Regions from separate parts of the Micromonospora sp. NPDC000207 genome, predicted to be linked through region 2. Evidence: riboswitches for the same ligand, from Rfam matches in the RefSeq annotation. Region 2 holds a riboswitch; each other region holds the start of a gene.
What was found. Region 2 has a riboswitch for cobalamin ahead of ABT336_RS00860 (ABC transporter substrate-binding protein). Riboswitches for the same ligand answer to the same signal wherever they lie in the genome.
Positions count from the first base shown of each region.

Region 1: it holds a riboswitch for cobalamin, as region 2 does, so the genes downstream of both, ABT336_RS25575 (prenyltransferase/squalene oxidase repeat-containing protein) here and ABT336_RS00860 (ABC transporter substrate-binding protein) in region 2, are expected to answer to the same signal.
Region 3: it holds a riboswitch for cobalamin, as region 2 does, so the genes downstream of both, ABT336_RS09415 (ribonucleoside-diphosphate reductase subunit alpha) here and ABT336_RS00860 (ABC transporter substrate-binding protein) in region 2, are expected to answer to the same signal.

Region 1 is NZ_JBEPEQ010000162.1:2,278-8,051, forward strand. Features, by position in the region: gene ABT336_RS25565 (LPXTG cell wall anchor domain-containing protein) at 1-725, opposite strand, end outside; gene ABT336_RS25570 (SCO2322-related protein) at 1,067-1,555, opposite strand; gene ABT336_RS25575 (prenyltransferase/squalene oxidase repeat-containing protein) at 1,573-2,742, opposite strand; cobalamin riboswitch at 2,757-2,924, opposite strand; gene ABT336_RS25580 (GNAT family N-acetyltransferase) at 2,953-3,522, opposite strand; gene ABT336_RS25585 (SDR family NAD(P)-dependent oxidoreductase) at 3,787-5,247, shown strand; gene ABT336_RS25590 (NAD-dependent epimerase/dehydratase family protein) at 5,323-5,774, opposite strand, start outside.
Region 2 is NZ_JBEPEQ010000001.1:152,510-158,283, reverse strand. Features, by position in the region: gene mqnE (aminofutalosine synthase MqnE) at 1-422, shown strand, start outside; gene ABT336_RS00875 (hypothetical protein) at 447-866, shown strand; gene ABT336_RS00870 (DUF4229 domain-containing protein) at 918-1,277, shown strand; partial or broken gene ABT336_RS00865 (M14 family metallopeptidase) at 1,461-2,780, shown strand; cobalamin riboswitch at 2,871-3,016, shown strand; gene ABT336_RS00860 (ABC transporter substrate-binding protein) at 3,111-4,046, shown strand; gene ABT336_RS00855 (FecCD family ABC transporter permease) at 4,061-5,152, shown strand; gene ABT336_RS00850 (ABC transporter ATP-binding protein) at 5,149-5,774, shown strand, end outside.
Region 3 is NZ_JBEPEQ010000027.1:8,938-14,711, forward strand. Features, by position in the region: gene ABT336_RS09390 (hypothetical protein) at 1-62, shown strand, start outside; gene ABT336_RS09395 (DUF1540 domain-containing protein) at 136-426, opposite strand; gene ABT336_RS09400 (PepSY-associated TM helix domain-containing protein) at 673-2,103, shown strand; gene rpsD (30S ribosomal protein S4) at 2,237-2,848, opposite strand; gene ABT336_RS09410 (hypothetical protein) at 2,888-3,349, shown strand; cobalamin riboswitch at 3,555-3,770, shown strand; gene ABT336_RS09415 (ribonucleoside-diphosphate reductase subunit alpha) at 3,926-5,774, shown strand, end outside.

The sequences.
Region 1 (5,774 bases), on a different contig from region 2:
GCGGCCAGGAGGGCCTGGACGGCCATCGCCGTGGAGTCGACGTCGAGGGTGGGCGTGCCCTGGTCGTCGCAGGAGGGCGACGGGGCACCGTCGGCGTCCGGGTAGAGCCGGAAACCGCCGGCCCGGCACTGCTGGCGGACGAGGAAGTCGACTGTGGGCTGGGCCACCTCGCCGCTGCGGGTCAGGCCCAGGACGGTGAAGGCCTGGTCGAAGGTGTTGCTGGCGTCCGGACCGGTGGCCTCGGTGGTCCGGCTGGTGATCCGGCCGTGCTGGTGGCCGGTGTCGGCGGGGGCGACCAGGGACAGCGTCTCGGACCGCAGGTCGTGCCCGCCGAAGTCACGGGGGTCGGCACCGGTGGCGGTGGCGAGGTAGAGGAGTTTCGCCGTCGCGCCGCCGTCGGTGAAACCCTCGATGCCGTAGTCGTCGTAGCTGTTGTAGGAGCGTACGTGTGCCGCGATCTGGGCGGTCGCGGCCTCGCGGGTCGCCGGGGCCGCGCCGGTGGCGGCGAGGGCGAGCACCCCGTCGATGCTCAGTCCCCAGTCGATGCCGCCGAACGGGCCGGGCAGGGTCCCGTCGGTGAACTCGTCGGCGAGCCAGGTCGCGCCGTCACGGGCGGCGGCCGAGGTCGCGACGGCACCGTGCGGTGTGGCGACGAGGACGGCCAGGGTGGCCGCGGTGGCGACGAGGAGTCCGCCGCCGAGGCGACGGGTCCGGGAGGTGGGCATGGGGTGCCTTTCGCAGAGCGGTCGGTGGAAGCTCCGGAAGGCATCCGTGGGTCGACCGCGTCCGTCCGGTCGGACGGCGTGGCCGAGATCCTCGGTGGCCCGGACTTCACCCTGTAGACCTCGACAGTGGAAGCCGCTCGTCCGGGGTGGGGCGTTCCGGCTCGCGATGGTTCGCTCACGGTTGCGGGTCAGCGCCGGCTTCTACCGGCTTTCCCCCACACAGGACGTATGCAGATGTGTACCCGGCGCACCGGGTGTCGACACGGTACCGCTCGTGGGCGGCACTGCGCCAGAGCGACGGTCGTCACCCGGTGCACCGGGTCAGGCGGGGCGATCCGGGGTCAGGGGGCGGTGATGCTCGGAGCGGTGCCGGTGCCGAAACGCCAGCCCTCCACGGTGCCCGGTGCCGGGTTGTAGCTGCTCGCCCCGGAGGTGCTGTAGGTCCAGGGGCTGCCGCTGCCGGCGGCGTGCCAGTACGACCAGTACGCGGTGGCGGGCGGGGTGTTGACGCACGGCTCGGTCGCGGAGGTCGGCTGCCCGTTGATCCGGCAGACGAAGGCGAGCCCCCACCGGGCGGTGCCGGTCACTGTGAACCCGGCGCCCTGCAGGGCGGCCAGTCCGGTGGCCGGGTCACCGACGTGACAGCCGACCTGGACCCCGCCGCCGAGGGGACCGTAGTCGACCACGACGGTGACGCCGGTGGTGCCGGTGCAGGGGGCGGCCTGGGCGGCCTGGGGAGCGGGGTCGGCGGCGACCAGGCCGACGGCGACGACGGCTGCGGCGATCAGACCGGCCAGTCGCCTGCGGGTGGTGGAGAGGGCACTGGACATGTGGGCTCCTTCGAGGGTCAGAGGCAGGGCAGGCTGGGTGCGCCCGGCGTCGCGGTGGTGGTGGACAGGTGGGCGTACCCGGTGCCGGTCAGGCCGAGGACGGCCTGGGTGGTGGCCCGGACGGCGGTGGCCGGGTCGAAGGAGCCGCCGTCGAAGTCGATCGCCCCCCGGTCGGTGGGGGTCCCGGAGCAGCCGACCTGGAGCCCGGCGAGGTGGATCCGGGCCCGCAGCCAGGCCAGCGGCCGACCGCCGTCGCGGAGGGCCTGCGCGGCCAGGCCGGTGCTGTTGGCGTTGGACAGCCCGTCGGCGTTGGGGAAGCTTCCGTCGGTGCGTTGGACCGACAGCAGCCAGTGCAGACCGGCGGTGGCGTCGGCGGACCGACCGGCGGCGCGCAGCGCCTGCACGGCCAGGGCGGTGGCGTCCACGTCGGAGACACAGGTCGCCTGGGCGGCCACCACCGGGTAGCCGCCGTCGGCACACCGGATCCCGGCCAGCCACTGGGCGGCGGTGCCCGGTGCGCCCTGCGGGGTACGGGTCAGGGCGAGGATGGCGAAGGACTGGCTGAAGGTGTTGCTGTAGTCGCCGTACGCGGACCGGTCGCTGAACCGGCCGTCGGTCGCCTGGAGCGACTGCAACCGGCTGACCAGGTCCACTCCACCCACGTCGGTGGGGTCGTCGCCGCGTACGGCGACGGTGAGGGCGAGCTTGGCGGTGGCACCGACGTAGGCCTCGGTGCCCCCGTCGCCGAGGTACCCGTCGCGGATGTCCGCCCGGGTGACCCAGTCCAGGGCGTCCGCGCCGTAGTCGTCGGCGACCCCGGCGGCGGCGAACGCGAGGACGGCGTCGAGGGTCAGCCCCGCGTCGGGGTAGGCGACACCACCGAAGACCGCCTCGAAGCGTTCCCCGTCGACGAGTTGGCGTGCCAGCCAGCCGGCGGCGGCGGCCGGGCGGGGGGCCACGGCCTGGACGGCTGCCACGTCGGCGGGGGGCGCTGCGGGCGCGGCACCGGCGGGCGCGGCGACGCCGAGGGTGAGGGTGAAGGCGGTGAGCACCGCGCTGGGCAGGGTGAGCAGGCGGTGCCGGCTCGGGCGGGCGACCATCGGACGCGCCTTTCCGGCCCGGCGGACGTCGAAACCCGGCCCGGCCTGCGCGGGGCAGAGCCGGTCGGCCTCCGACCCGTGGGCCACGACGGGTGAGGAGCGGGAACATCGCGGGCACGGCGGGTATTCGGGCTCGTCACCGAGGAGGTCCCTCCTCGGTGGCCTACCGTTGCGGGCCAGCGCCGGACTTCGACCGGACTTCCCCCGCACGTACGCGCAGGTGTGCAGTTGTCGCGTCAGTCTCGTCTGCCGCAGCAGCGGATGTCAATGCGACATCCGTCGCGGCGGCCCGGCCTGTCACCGGGAGGCGGACAGCGGTAGGGACCGTACCAGCATCCGGTGTGACCGCCAGCCCGGGAAGGGAACGAGGTCGCCGACGTGCTGGAAGCGCAGGCGTTGCAGCGCGTGCCAGACCCGGGTGTTGGTCTCGGTGACGGCGAGGGTGACCCGCTCCTCACCACGGCGGTCCAGCAGGTCGGTCGTCATCCGGACACCCAGGCGGTGGCGACGGAACTCGGGCAGGACGAACGCCTCGCACACGGCGAAGGTCCGGTTCGGCCACTCGGCGGTGAGGGCGGTGTCGGTGACCGAGGTCAGGTCGCGCCACCACAGCGTCTCCGGCGGCAGTGGACAGCCCAGCACCGCCCCGACGAGTTCACCGGCGACATAGCCGAGTGCCCCCTCGAAGCCGTCGGCCTCGACCGTCCACCGGATCCGGTCGCTCGCCGACGGGGTGCTGTGATCGAGGAGGTGGAGGTCCTCGGCGTGGACCCGGTGGTAGACCTCGGTGAGCGCGTCGACGTCGGCCTCGGTGGTGATGACGACCTCGTCGAGGAGGTCGCCGTGGGCTAGGGGTGTCGACGTCATCAGACTTCCTCCGGCATGAAGTTAGGTTAGGCATACCTAATCAGATGCCGAACGGAGTGACCAAACTCAGCGAAGGCTGACCTAAGTCGTGGGGACCTGCGGGGGGCGGGCGGCACCGGTCCCCGTCGATGCCACCCGGCGGGGCCGGGCTGGTGGACGGAGGCGGGGTGCGGCACCGCCCGTGTGGTGCGTACAGTTTCGGGTCGGACTTCACGGGTGGGCCGGACAGCCCCGGCGCAGGGACGGGATCGGGACATCAGCGGCATGACAGCGGACAACACCCTCGACGGCGGCCCGGACGGCATCGACCAGAGCCGGCTGGAGACCTGCCTGCGCGTCATCGAGGACCTGGCGGACCTGCCTCCCGACCACCCGGACGTGGTACGGGTCCAGCGGGCCACCGCCGGGCTCTACAAGACGATCAAGCAGCAGCGGCGGACGCGACGCCGGGAGGAGATCCTGACCGCCGACCTCGCAGTGACCGCCGCCACCGCCACCGGCGCACCGGGCCGCATCGACGACGAGACCCAGGGCATCCCGCTCGCCTCACCCACCACCGGCACCACCGCCGGGGTCCTGCACCAGCCACGGGGCTGCTACGTCTGCAAGCAGCGCTACCGCGAGGTGGACGCCTTCTACCACCAACTCTGCCCCACCTGCGCCGCCACGAACCGGGAACGCCGCGACGCCCGTACCGACCTGACCGGCCGACGGGCGCTGCTCACCGGGGGCCGGGCGAAGATCGGCATGTACATCGCACTGCGGCTGCTGCGCGACGGCGCGCACACCACCGTGACGACCCGCTTCCCGCACGACGCGGTCCGCCGGTTCGCCGCGATGCCCGACAGCGCGGACTGGCTGCACCGGCTGCGTGTCGTCGGGATCGACCTGCGCGACCCCGCCCAGGTGATCGCCCTGGCCGACTCGGTCAGCGCCCAGGGACCACTCGACATCCTGATCAACAACGCGGCGCAGACGGTCCGCCGCAGCCCCCAGGCGTACGCCCACCTCGTCGCCGCCGAGGCGGCGGCCCTGCCCGAGGGTCCCCTCCCCGACGTGGTCACCTTCGCCGCCACCCCGGGCCGGGGTGAGACGGTCGGCAGCCTGACCGCGTCGCCCCCGCCGGTCTCGCTCACCCCGCACGCGCTCACCGCCCTGGCGTTGACGAGCGGATCCGCCTCCCCGGAACGGATCGCGGCGGCCACCGCCATCGACGCCGGTGGTCTCGTGCCGGACCTCGACCCGGTCAACAGCTGGGTGCAGCGCGTGCACGAGGTGGACCCCGTCGAACTGCTCGAAGTGCAGCTCTGCAACGTCACGGCACCGTTCGTCCTGGTCAGTCGGCTCCGGCCGGCGATGGCCGCCGCGCCGGCCCGCCGCAAGTACGTGGTGAACGTCTCCGCCATGGAGGGACAGTTCGGTCGCGGCTACAAGGGCCCCGGACACCCCCACACGAACATGGCCAAGGCCGCGTTGAACATGCTGACCCGCACCAGCGCCCAGGAGATGCTCACCGACGGCATCCTGATGACGAGCGTCGACACCGGCTGGATCACCGACGAGCGGCCCCACCCGACGAAGATGCGGCTGGCCGACGCCGGATTCCACGCCCCCCTGGACCTGGTCGACGGCGCGGCCCGGGTGTACGACCCGATCGTGCGGGGCGAGCAGGGCGAGGACCTGTACGGCTGTTTCCTCAAGGACTACGTCCCCTGCGCCTGGTGACCGCCACCGGTTCGTGACGGTCGCGTGGGAGGCCGCGCCGGTTCGTGACGGTCGCGTCGGGTGGCGCCCGGTGCCCTACCTGTGGGCGGCGGCCAGCCGGGCGAACCCCTCGTCCAGGCCGACCTGCGGGGTCCAGCGCAACGCGGCCCGGGTCCGGCGTTGGTCGAACCAGTGCGCTGTGGACAGCTGCTCGGCCAGGAAACGGGTCATCGGGGGCTCGTCGGTGCGCGGCAGCCGCGACCAGACCCGTTCCACGAGGGAACCACCGGCCTTCGCGGCGGCCACCGGCACCCGTAGTCTCGGCGGCGGCGCCCCCGCGGCGGCGCAGATCCGGGTGACCAGCTCCGCCACCGTCCGGGGCTCCCCGTTGGTCACCACGAACGCCCGGCCGCGGACGTCGGCCTCGGGCGCCAGGTCCAGGGCGGCGACGATGGCCTCGGCGGCGTTCGTCACGTACGTCGTGTCGATCAGGGCGGTGCCCCACCCGACGAGGGCGAGCCGCCCGGACCGGGCCCGTTCGACGATCC
Region 2 (5,774 bases):
TGCGCTACCAGCACGACTTCGTCGACTCCGCCGACGGCAAGATCCGTAACCGGATCCAGGCCCGGACGACGATGGCCGCACCGGCCGAGTCGCTGAAGACCTTCGCCGTCTCCCGGCTGCTCTTCGACAACGTGCCCCACGTCAAGTGTTTCTGGGTGATGCACGGGCTCTCGGTCGCCCAGCTGTCGCTCAACTTCGGCGTCGACGACCTGGACGGGTCGGTCGTCGAATACAAGATCACCCACGACGCGGACTCCTACGGCACCCCCAACACGATGCACCGCGACGACCTGCTCCACCTGATCTGGGACGCCGGTTTCCAGCCTGTCGAGCGCAACACCCGCTACGAGGTGGTCCGGGAGTACGATCCCGCCCCGCCCCTGGCGCAGCGGCGCGCCGAGCCGCAGCAGGTCTGGGCCTGAGTCACCGCGTACCCTGGCCCCGGCATGAGTGAGCAGAGTGGTTTTCCCCGACGTGACGCCGAAGGGCGCATCCTGACCCTCGGCGACCTGCTCGGGGTGGCGCTCGCCGGGGTGGTGATCGGGGCGTTGGCGCTGGTCCTGTTCGACCTGGCGTTCGCCTGGTTCGGCGCCGGCGAGTTCGGCCAGGCGAACGGTTGGCTCGCTGTCATCCTCCCGGCCTGGCTGTTCTGGGACGACTTCCGTTCCTGGGAGTTCGGTGCCGCCCGGGTGGTCTCGGCGCTGGTGGCGGTAGTGGTCGGGGTGGTCGTCGGACTGGTGACCGCCGGGTTGGTGGCGGGGTTGCCGTCGCTGGCCTCGGGTGCCCTGGGCGCGGCGGCCTGGACTGTGACGTACGCGGTGGTCTGGTTCCCCGGCGTGCGATGGCTGGCCCGCCGGACGGGTTGACCGGTACGCCGGGGGCGCGGGTCCCCCGGCGACGTGGAGGAGGAGTGACTGGTGAGCGCGGCGGTCAAGTACACGCTGGGCCGGGTCGGGCTGTTCGTCGCGGTGCTCGCGGCGCTCTGGTTCGTCCAGATGAGCCTGTTCCTGAAGCTGCTGCTGGCGCTGGTCTTCTCCGCTGCCCTGTCGTTCCTGCTGTTGCGGGGGCTTCGGGACCAGATGGGCGAGGAGATGGCCGGTGCGGCGGAGCGCCGCCGGGTCGAGAAGGAGCGGCTGCGTTCCGCCCTGGCCGGGGAGGACCAGCCCACCGACCCCGACACCTCGACCGGCTCCGGAACGTCGGCCGGTTCCGACACGTCGACCGGTTCCGGAGCCTCGGCCGGGCGTTCGGCGGACGGGCCGGAAGACCCCCGCTGACCTGGGTGCTCGGAACGTCGGCGGGTGACGCCGGTTTTCCTCCACGGCGTTCGAGGTGAAGCTCGTTGCCGGCATGAGGATCCGGTCGGGATGATTGCCTCAGCGACGCATGTTGATATGACCATGTGAGTGGGCGTGGAGAGCCTGACGCAGAACGCGGCAGGCGCGCCCGAGGAGGCTCGCATGATCCGTATCCCCCTCCGTCGACACCTGGCGTTCGCCATGGTCGTCGGCCTGTCGCTGGTGGCCGCCGCCACCGCGCCGGTCTCCGCCCGGCCCTCCCCCGACCGCGACACCGGATCGGCCACCGTCGAGTACCGGGTGCTCGGACCCCGTACGATCGCCGACCGCAACGCCGTCGCCGGGACCGGAGCCGCCATCGACTTCGTCGAGCACGGGGTGCTGCACGTCTCGGCCACCCGAGCGGAGGCGGCCCAGATCACCCGGCTGGGCTTCCGGTTGGAGGCGGTCCCCACCGCCGGCGAGCACGGCCACGACCACGGCGACGACTTCAGCACGATGGGCTTCCCGGCCGCCGACAGCAACTACCACGACTACGCGGAGTTGACGGCGGTGGTGAACAAGGTGGTCGCCGACCACCCGACCATCGCCCGCAAGATCAGCATCGGGTCGTCGTACCAGGGTCGGGACCTGATGGCGGTGAAGATCTCCGACAACGTCGCCACCGACGAGAACGAGCCGGAGATCCTGTTCAACTCCCAGCAGCACGCCCGCGAGCACCTCACCGTGGAGATGGCGATCTACCTGCTGAACCTCTTCACCGACTCGTACGGTTCGGACACCCGGGTCACCAACATCGTCAACACCCGGGAGATCTGGATCGTCCCGACTGTCAACCCCGACGGCAGCGAGTACGACATCGCCACCGGGTCGTACCGGTCCTGGCGGAAGAACCGGCAGCCGAACAGCGGCTCGTCCTTCGTCGGCACCGACCTCAACCGCAACTGGTCGTACCGGTGGGGCTGCTGCGGCGGATCGTCCGGATCCCCCGCCTCGGACACCTACCGGGGTCCGTCGGCCTTCTCCGCGCCGGAGACCGCAGCCCTGCGCAACTTCGTCAACAGCCGGGTCGTCGGCGGGGTCCAGCAGATCAAGGCCAACATCGACTTCCACACCTACTCCCAGCTGGTGCTCTGGCCGTTCGGCTGGACGACCGCCAACACCCCCACCGGGATGACGGCCGACCAGTACAACACCTTCGCGACACTGGGCCAGCAGATGGCCGCCACCAACGGGTACACCCCGGAACAGTCCAGCGACCTGTACGTCACCGACGGGGACAGCATCGACTGGATGTGGGGGCAGCACGGGATCTGGGCGTACACCTTCGAGATGTACCCCGGCTCCGCCTCGGGGGGCGGCTTCTACCCGCCCGACGAGGTGATCCCGGCCCAGACCTCGCGTAACCGGACCGCTGTCCTGCTGCTCAGCGAGTACGCCGACTGCCCGTACCGGGCCATCGGCAAGCAGGCCCAGTACTGCTGACCGAGTGAGGAGGGGTCCCTCGTCAGCGGAGGGGCCCCTCCCGACCTTTCGGGGTGGTGCAGCGCACGTCACCCGGTGCCACCTGCGGTAACGAAGTCGGCCGGAGGTGCGCTACGGTGCTAGCGACCGTCCCGCAGCGAAGCCGGTGTGAAACCGGAGCTGTCCCGCAACTGTGATGCCCCGTCCGTACCGCGTGCGGGGACGAGCCAGGTCGCCTACGGCACGGTCGCGACCCGCGCTCTCGAGGAAGGGCGCCTCGCGGACGGCGGCCACCCTCTGCCCTGTCGGCGAAGCACCAGGCTCCTCGGCCGACAGGAGGCACCACCGATGTCCAGACGTACCCCTCGGATCTTCGCGGCGGTGACCGCGGCCGTCGCGCTCGCCCTCGCCGGCTGCGCACAGAACTCCGACGAGCCCACCACAGCGCCCAGCCCCGGCAACGGGTCCGCCTACCCGGTGACAGTCGGGGAGCTGACCCTCGACGCGCGGCCCGAACGGATCGTCTCGCTCTCCGCGACCGCCACCGAGATGCTCTTCGCCATCGGGGCCGGTGACCAGGTCACCGCCGTCGACGACCAGTCGAACCACCCGGCCGAGGCACCGAAGACCGACCTGTCCGGCTTCCAGCCGAACGCCGAGGCGATCGCCGGGAAGAATCCGGACCTGGTGGTCCTCTCCAACGACATGAACAAGATCGTGGATCAGCTGACCACGCTGAAGATCCCGGTCTTCCTGGCCCCGGCGGCGACCACTCTGGACGACTCGTACCAGCAGATCACCGACCTCGGGACCCTCACCGGCAACGCCGACGGCGCCGCCGACGTCACCAAGCGGATGCGCGACGACATCGCCAAGCTGGTCGCTGACCTGCCGCAGCGTGCCGAGAAGCTGACCTACTTCCACGAGCTGGGACCGGAGCTCTACTCCGCCACCAGCAAGACCTTCATCGGCTCGCTCTACAGCCAGGTGGGTCTGGAGAACATCGCCGACGCCGCGGACCCGGACGGCAAGCAGGGCGGCTACCCGCAGCTGTCCCAGGAGGTCATCGTCCAGGCCGACCCGGACTTCATCTTCCTGGCCGACACCAAGTGCTGCCAGCAGTCGGCGGAGACGGTCAAGGAGCGTAGCGGCTGGTCCGGGCTGACCGCCGTGAAGAACAACCAGATCGTCGCCCTCGACGACGACGTCGCCTCGCGCTGGGGTCCGCGCGTGGTCGACCTGCTGCGGGCGATCGTGGACGCGGTCGCCAAGGTCCCGGCCTGACCCTCCACTCCGACATGACCCACCGGCCCGGTGCGACGACCCGGTCCGGCGTGCCCGCCCGACCCGGCGGCGCGCCGGCCGGGTTGCGGCCGGGCTGGTTGGTCGCCGGCCTGGTCGCCGTCGCCGTGGCGCTCGTCGTCGGGGTGTCCCTCGGCCCGGTCAGCCTTCCCCCGCTCAGCGTCGCGGCGGAACTGCTCAACCTGATCCCCGGCGTACGCCTCGACAGTGGCCTCTCCGAACGGGAGATCGCCATCGTCACCGAGCTGCGGCTCCCCCGGGCGGTGCTCGGTCTTCTCGTCGGCGGGCTGCTCGCCCTGGCCGGCGGCTGCTACCAGGGGGTGTTCCGCAACCCGCTGGCCGACCCGTACCTGCTGGGGGTGGCCGCCGGTGCGGGACTGGCGGTCACCACGGTCATCGCCCTCGGGGGCGCGGCCCTCGGCGCGATGCCGGTGACCGTCCCCCTGGCCGCGTTCGGCGGGGCGCTCGGTGCGGTCCTGATGACGTACCTGCTCGGTTCGGCACAGGGCCGCCACCGGTCACCGGTGACGCTGATCCTGGCCGGGGTGGCGGTCTCCGCGTTCCTCTCCGCCGGCCAGACCTACCTGCTGCAACGCAACGCCGACAGCATCCAGCAGGTCTACTCGTGGTTGCTGGGCCGGCTGGCCACCGCCGGGTGGGGCGACGTCCGGATGGTCCTGCCGTACTTCGTGATCACCGTGGCGGTGGTGCTCCTGCACCGGCGGGAGATCGACGTCCTCTCCCTCGGCGACGACGAGGCGACAAGCCTCGGGCTGCACCCGCAGCGGTCCCGGTACCTGCTGATCGCCGCCGCCTCCCTCGGCACCGCCGCGGCGGTGGCCGCCGCCGGGCTGATCGGCTTCGTCGGGATCATCGTCCCGCACGCCCTCCGGCTGCTCGCCGGATCCAGCTACCGGGTGATCCTCCCGCTCTCCCTGCTCTTCGGCGGGGCCTTCCTCACCCTTACCGACGTCGTCGCCCGGACCGTCGCCGCGCCCGGGGAGATCCCCATCGGGGTGGTCACCGCCCTGCTCGGTGGCCCGTTCTTCGTCCTGGTCCTGCGGACCAGTCGGCGGCTGACGGTATGAGCACCGAACATCTCCCCACCTCGGCGGGACCGGCCGTCCAGGTCCGGGACCTGCGGGTCGACCTGGGCGGGGTGCCTGTCCTGTCCGGAGTCGACCTCACTGTGGAGGCAGGCGAGTGGGTCGCCGTGATCGGCCCGAACGGCGCCGGGAAGTCCACCCTGCTGCGCGCCGTCGGCGGCCTCCTGCCCGTGACCGACACCGTCACCCTCTTCGGTACGCCCAGCGCGGCCTTGCGGCGTCGGGACCGGGCCCGGACGGTGGCCACCGTCGCGCAGTCCCCGGCAGTACCACCCGGCATGGCGGTGCTGGACTACGTCCTGCTGGGCCGGACCCCCCACATTCCGGCCCTCGGCCGGGAGTCGGCCGCCGACCTCGCCGCGACCTGGGACGTCCTCGCCCAACTCGACCTGCTCGACTTCGCACGCCGGGAGTTGGACACCCTCTCCGGCGGGGAACGACAGCGGGTCTTCCTGGCCCGGGCGTTGGCTCAGGGCGCCACCCTGCTGCTGCTCGACGAGCCGACGAGCGCCCTGGACATCGGCCACCAGCAGGAGGTGCTGGAGTTGGTCGACAGGCTACGGCGCGAGCACGGGCTCACCGTACTGGCCACGATGCACGACCT
Region 3 (5,774 bases), on a different contig from region 2:
TGGTGGCGCTCAACGGCACCGCCGCCCGCGTCTGGCTCAGCGGGCGTCGCCGACTGCGGTGACAGGTGGGTGGGATCCGGAGCGACCGGGGGTCCCCCACCGTGTGCGGGACCCCCGGTCGTGGTGCGCCTCGGATCACCGGGGTTCGTACGTCTGGCAGTCGGCGATGTCCTGACCGGGGCCGACCCGGATCGACGGGGCGTTGCACTCCAACTGTTCGTTGAACCGACAGTCCGCTCGCTGGCAGGCGCCGACCTGGGCGATCACCCGGTCCAGTCCGCCCTTGGCGGAGGTGTCGATGAAGGTGGTGCAGGCGGCACTCTCCTCGCCGATGGTGATGGCGAAGGCGTGGCAGCCGTCGTGGTTGTACCCGCAGTCGGTCACCGTGCACTCGTGGACCCGGGGCATCTCCAGCATGTCGGTCATGATCAGCCTCTTCTCACAGGTGGTGTCCGGTCCCGGGGTTACCCGCTGACGACCCGGTGACGCCCCGAGAATCTGCCCCATTTCGGGGTGTTTCGGGAAGGGCTGCCTCACCTGACCGGGTCTGCCGGGTGGCCGGTGTGGCACTCCGGGTGGCGATCGTCGGGAACCAGCCGGCACGGCTGTGCGACTACTCCTCGACGCACCGCCCCGAGCGGCGTCGCCGCTGCCAGTCAGGAAGGCCCGCCCATGTCACTCGCCCCGGAGCTGCCGAAGACGGCCCCGTCGACACCTCCACCCGCCGGACCGCCCGGACGGCGGCAGCCGACCTCCGGCGCCGGTGCCCTGCTGTTGCGGCTGCACTTCTACGCCGGGGTGCTGGTCGCCCCCTTCATCGTGGTGGCGGCGTTGACCGGGCTGTTGTACACGGTCGTACCGCAGCTGGACGCGGTGGTCTACCGCCAGGAGCTGTTCGTGGACGCCGTCGGTGACCAGCCCCGGCCGCTCGCCGAGCAGATCGCCGCCGCCCGCGCCGCCCACCCGGACGGCACGCTGACCTCGGTCACCACCCCGGCCGCGCCGGACCGCACCACGGAGGTGGTGTTCTCCCTGCCGGAACTGGGAGAGAAGTCGCACACCGTGTACGTCGACCCGTACACCGCTGTGGTGCGCGGTCAGTTGGTCACCTGGTTCGGGTCGACCCCGGTGACCACCTGGATCGACGACCTGCACCGCAACCTGCACCTCGGCGACCTCGGTCGGCACTACTCGGAGTTGGCGGCGAGCTGGCTCTGGGTCGTCGCGCTCGGCGGCGTGGTCCTGTGGTGGCGTCGCAGCCGTGGGCGGCGGTTCCTGGTGCCCGACCTGAAGGCCCGCAAGGGGGTACGCCGTACCCGGGGCTGGCACGCGGCCGTCGGGGTGTGGTTGCTGGCCGGGTTGCTCGTCCTGTCCGCCACCGGGTTGACCTGGTCGCGGTATGCGGGTGGGAACTTCGGGTCGGCGTTGGACGTCCTGGACGCTCGCACCCCGCAGGTGTCGACCTCGCTCACCGGTGCCCCGGCGGTCTCCGGTGGACACCACGGTGCCGCTCCCGTCGCCGTCGAGGTGGACCCGGCCGACGCCGACACGGTGCTGGGGGTCGCCCGGGACGCGGGCCTGTCCGGGCCGGTGACGGTGACCCCGCCGGCCGAGGCGACCTCGGCCTGGCGGGTCGGCCAGGTCGACCAGGTCTGGCCGACCCGCTCCGACGTGGTCGCCGTCGACCCGTCCGCCGGGACCGTCACCGACCGGGTCGACCACGCCGACTGGCCGGTGCTGGCGAAGCTGACCTCCTGGGGGATCCTCGTGCACATGGGCGTCCTGTTCGGGGTGGCCAACCAGATCGTCCTGGCCGCGCTCGCCGTCGGTCTGCTCTGCGTCACCTTCTGGGGATACCGGATGTGGTGGCAGCGTCGCCCCACCAAGGACGGTCGCCGGGCGCTCGTCGGTGCGGCGCCGGCCCGGGGCGCCTGGGACTCCGCTCCCACCTGGCTGATCCTGGTCGGGGTCCCGGTGAGCATCGCTGTCGGCCTGGCTCTGCCCCTGCTCGGGGTGAGCCTGCTCGGGTTCCTCGTCGTCGACGTGGTCGTCGGTCTCCTCAGGTCCCGCCGGGCGCGGACGGGGGCACCCACCGCCTCCTGATCCCCGTCGTGCCGGACGACCCCGCCCCCGGCAAGGGGCCGGGTCGTCCGGCCTGGTCGCCTTGGTCGGGGACCAGCACGATCGGTCGCCTCAGCCGGGGGCCGGGGCGAGTGGTGTTCGACCGGGGGACCGGTCAGCGCGAGTAGTGCTCGACGACGAGCTGCTCGTCGCAGATCACCGGCACCTCGGCGCGTTGCGGGAGCCGGATCAGCCGCGCGGTGAGCCCGGACAGGTCGACGTCCAGGTACGGGGCGGTCCGTTGCGGAGCGTGCGCCCCGGCGGCGGCGACGAGGAACGGGGCCTTGGTCCGGCTGGACTCCACCACCCCGATCCGGTCCTCCGGCTGCAGCCGGGCCGAGGGGCGGTCCACCCGTCGACCGTTGACGGTGACGTGACGGTGGGTGACGAGCTGGCGGGCCGCGTAGATGGTCCGGGCGAAGCCGGCCCGCAGGACGAGGGCGTCGAGGCGGCACTCCAGGTCGACGACCAGCTCCTCGCCGGTCTTGCCGGGCCGGCGTACCGCCCTGTCGAACGCCCGCCGCAGTTGCCCCTCGCGCAGGTCGTACTGGGCCCGCAGGCGCTGCTTTTCGAGCAGCCGGACCTTGTAGTTGCTCTCTGTCCTGCGGGCGGCCCGGCCGTGCACTCCGGGCGGGTACGGGCGGCGTTCGAAGTACTGCACGCACTTGGGGGTCAGCGGGATACCGAGTCGGCGGGACCGCTTGATCTTCGGGCGGGACTGGTTCATCATCACCTCTCAACTAAGGTAAGCCTAACCTAATCGGAGGTGGTGGAGTTGGGCAAGATCCAGCAATCCCCGGCGATCGTCGACACCCCGGCAGTGCGGCTGCACGCGCTGCTGGCCCGCGCCGACTCGCTGACCCTGCACACCCCGCACCACCGGGCCGAGCTGTTCGCCCGACACGCCGTGACGCAGGCCGGTGGGCTCCGGCTCACCCTCCCGGCGGCGGCCGGTCTGGCCCGGCACCTCGTCGACGTCGGGGAGGTGCCGGCCCGGGTGGAGTTCGCCGAGCTGGGTACCGGCCGGACCGGTGACCGGGTGCGCGCCCGCGCCGCCCTGCTCGGGTGGCTCACCCCCGACGCACTCCACGGCGACGACCTGGTGGCGCACCTCGACCTCGCCTCCGCCGACCTCGTCGACCCGGACGGGGCGGAGGAGGTCGACCCGGACGAGTTCCGTGCCGCAGCCGGCTGTCCGCCCGACCCCTCGGGCCGCTACTGCACATAGGTTGCAACAGCCTCCCTGTGGCGGTATTCATGAGGGGGGATGCCGTTCGGTGTGGACGCTGCCGGACGACACACCCGGCCACCCCGGCGCTTGCGATGATCCGAGCCTCCGCCGGGGTGGCCACTCCGCTTCGCCGCAGCCCTGCGACGACCTCGACACGCCCGGACCCGACATGTTGGGTGTGACAATGCTGCGCTCCCTATATATGGTGTCGAGCGCAGCTGGTTCGGCCGTTCATCCCGAGCGGACGAGGCAAGAGGGAACCCGGTGGGAATCCGGGACTGCCCCGCAGCGGTGAGTGGGAACGACCGCCGTCATCAGCACTGGGCCGACACCGGCCTGGGAAGCGACGGCCAGTAGGAGACCGGTGATCCCGGCCAGGCCCGCGAGTCCGAAGACCTGCCAGCGCGCCGCGTACCCCGCAGTGGGTGGGCGGCGGTCCGAGGCCGCGTGGGACGGCCGACGCCCTCGCGAGCCCGCGTCGACACCGGCGTGCGTCCGCCGGTGTCCGTCCCGTGCTGCTGTCGGACCCTCCGGTCTCGAACTCGCGAGGAGTCAGTGGTGACAGTCACCGAGATGTTCCCGGCCGCCGCCGTCGGCGAGTCCGACCCGTCCGGGCCACGACGGGTCCGGGTCCGCACCCGTGACGGCGCCGTCGACCTGGTCGACGCCGGCCAGATCGCCCACTCGGTACGCCGGTGGGCCGCCGACCTGACCGACGTCGACCCGATGCGGGTGGCCACCCGTACCGTCGAGGGCCTCTACGACGGCGCGAGCAGCGACGAGGTCGACCGCCTCGTGGTGCAGACCGCGGCCGAGCTGATCGGCACCGAACCGCAGTACTCCCGGCTCGCCGCCCGGCTGCTGGCCGCCGAGGTCGGCACGGAGGTCCGGGGGCAGGGGCTGGCGACCTTCAGTCAGGCCGTCGCCCACGGCCACACCCTCGGCCTGATCGGCGACGACACGGCGCGGTTCGTCGCCACCCACGCCGACGTCCTCGACGCGGCCGTCGACGACGCCGGTGACCTGCGCTTCGAGTACTTCGGACTGCGCACCGTGTACGACCGCTACCTGCTCCGCCACCCGACCGGCCGGCAGGTGGTGGAGACCCCGCAGTACTGGTTGCTGCGGGTGGCCTGCGGGCTGTCCCAGGAGCCGGGGGAGGCCGTCGAGTTCTACCGACTCATGTCGAGCCTGGCCTACCTGCCCAGCTCACCGACGCTGTTCAACTCCGGCACCGCGCACACCCAGATGTCCTCCTGCTACCTGGTCGACTCTCCGCGTGACGAACTCGACTCCATCTACCAGCGCTACGCCCAGGTCGCGAACCTGTCGAAGTTCGCCGGTGGCATCGGCATCGGGTTCTCCCGGGTCCGCTCCCGGGGCGCGCTGATCCGGGGCACCAACGGCCGCTCCAACGGGATCGTGCCGTGGCTGCGCACCCTGGACGCCAGCGTCGCGGCGGTCAACCAGGGCGGCCGGCGCAAGGGCGCGGCCTGCGTCTACCTGGAGCCGTGGCACCCCGACATCGAGGAGTTCCTGCAGCTGCGGGACAACACCGGCGAGGACGCCCGTCGGACCCACAACCTGAACCTGGCCAACTGGATCCCGGACGAGTTCATGCGCCGGGTCGAGGACGACGGGATCTGGTCGCTGTTCGACCCGGACGAGGTCCCCGGCCTGTCCGACCTGTGGGGGGCGGAGTTCGAGGCCGCGTACCGGGCCGCCGAGGCCGAGGGCCGCTACGTGCGTCAGCTGCCCGCCCGGGAGCTGTACGGCAAGATGATGCGGACCCTGGCCCAGACCGGCAACGGGTGGATGACGTTCAAGGACGCCTCGAACCGGCTGTGCAACCAGACCGCCGAGCCCGGCAACGTCGTGCACCTGTCCAACCTGTGCACCGAGATCATCGAGGTGTCCAGCGACTCCGAGACCGCCGTCTGCAACCTCGGCTCGGTCAACCTCGCCGCCCACCTCGCCGACGGGGACCTGGACTGGGCGAAGCTGCGCGCCACGGTGCGGACCGCCGTCACCTTCCTGGACCGGGTCATCGACATCAACTACTACCCGACTCCCCAGGCGGCGGCGAGCAACCCCCGCTGGCGTCCGGTGGGGCTGGGCATGATGGGCCTGCAGGACGTCTTCTTCGCCCTGCGGCTGCCCTTCGACTCGCCGGAGGCCAAGGAACTGTCCACCCGGATCGGTGAGGAGCTGTACCTCACCGCCCTGGAGACCTCGGCCGGACTGGCCGAGCGCTTCGGCCCGCACCCGGCCTTCGCCGAGACCCGGGCCGCCCGGGGACAGCTGCAACCGGACCTGTGGGGGGTCACCGGCGTCCAGACCGACAGGTGGTCGGCGCTGCGCGAGCGGGTCGCCGCGTCCGGTCTGCGCAACTCGCTGCTGGTGGCGATCGCCCCGACCGCCA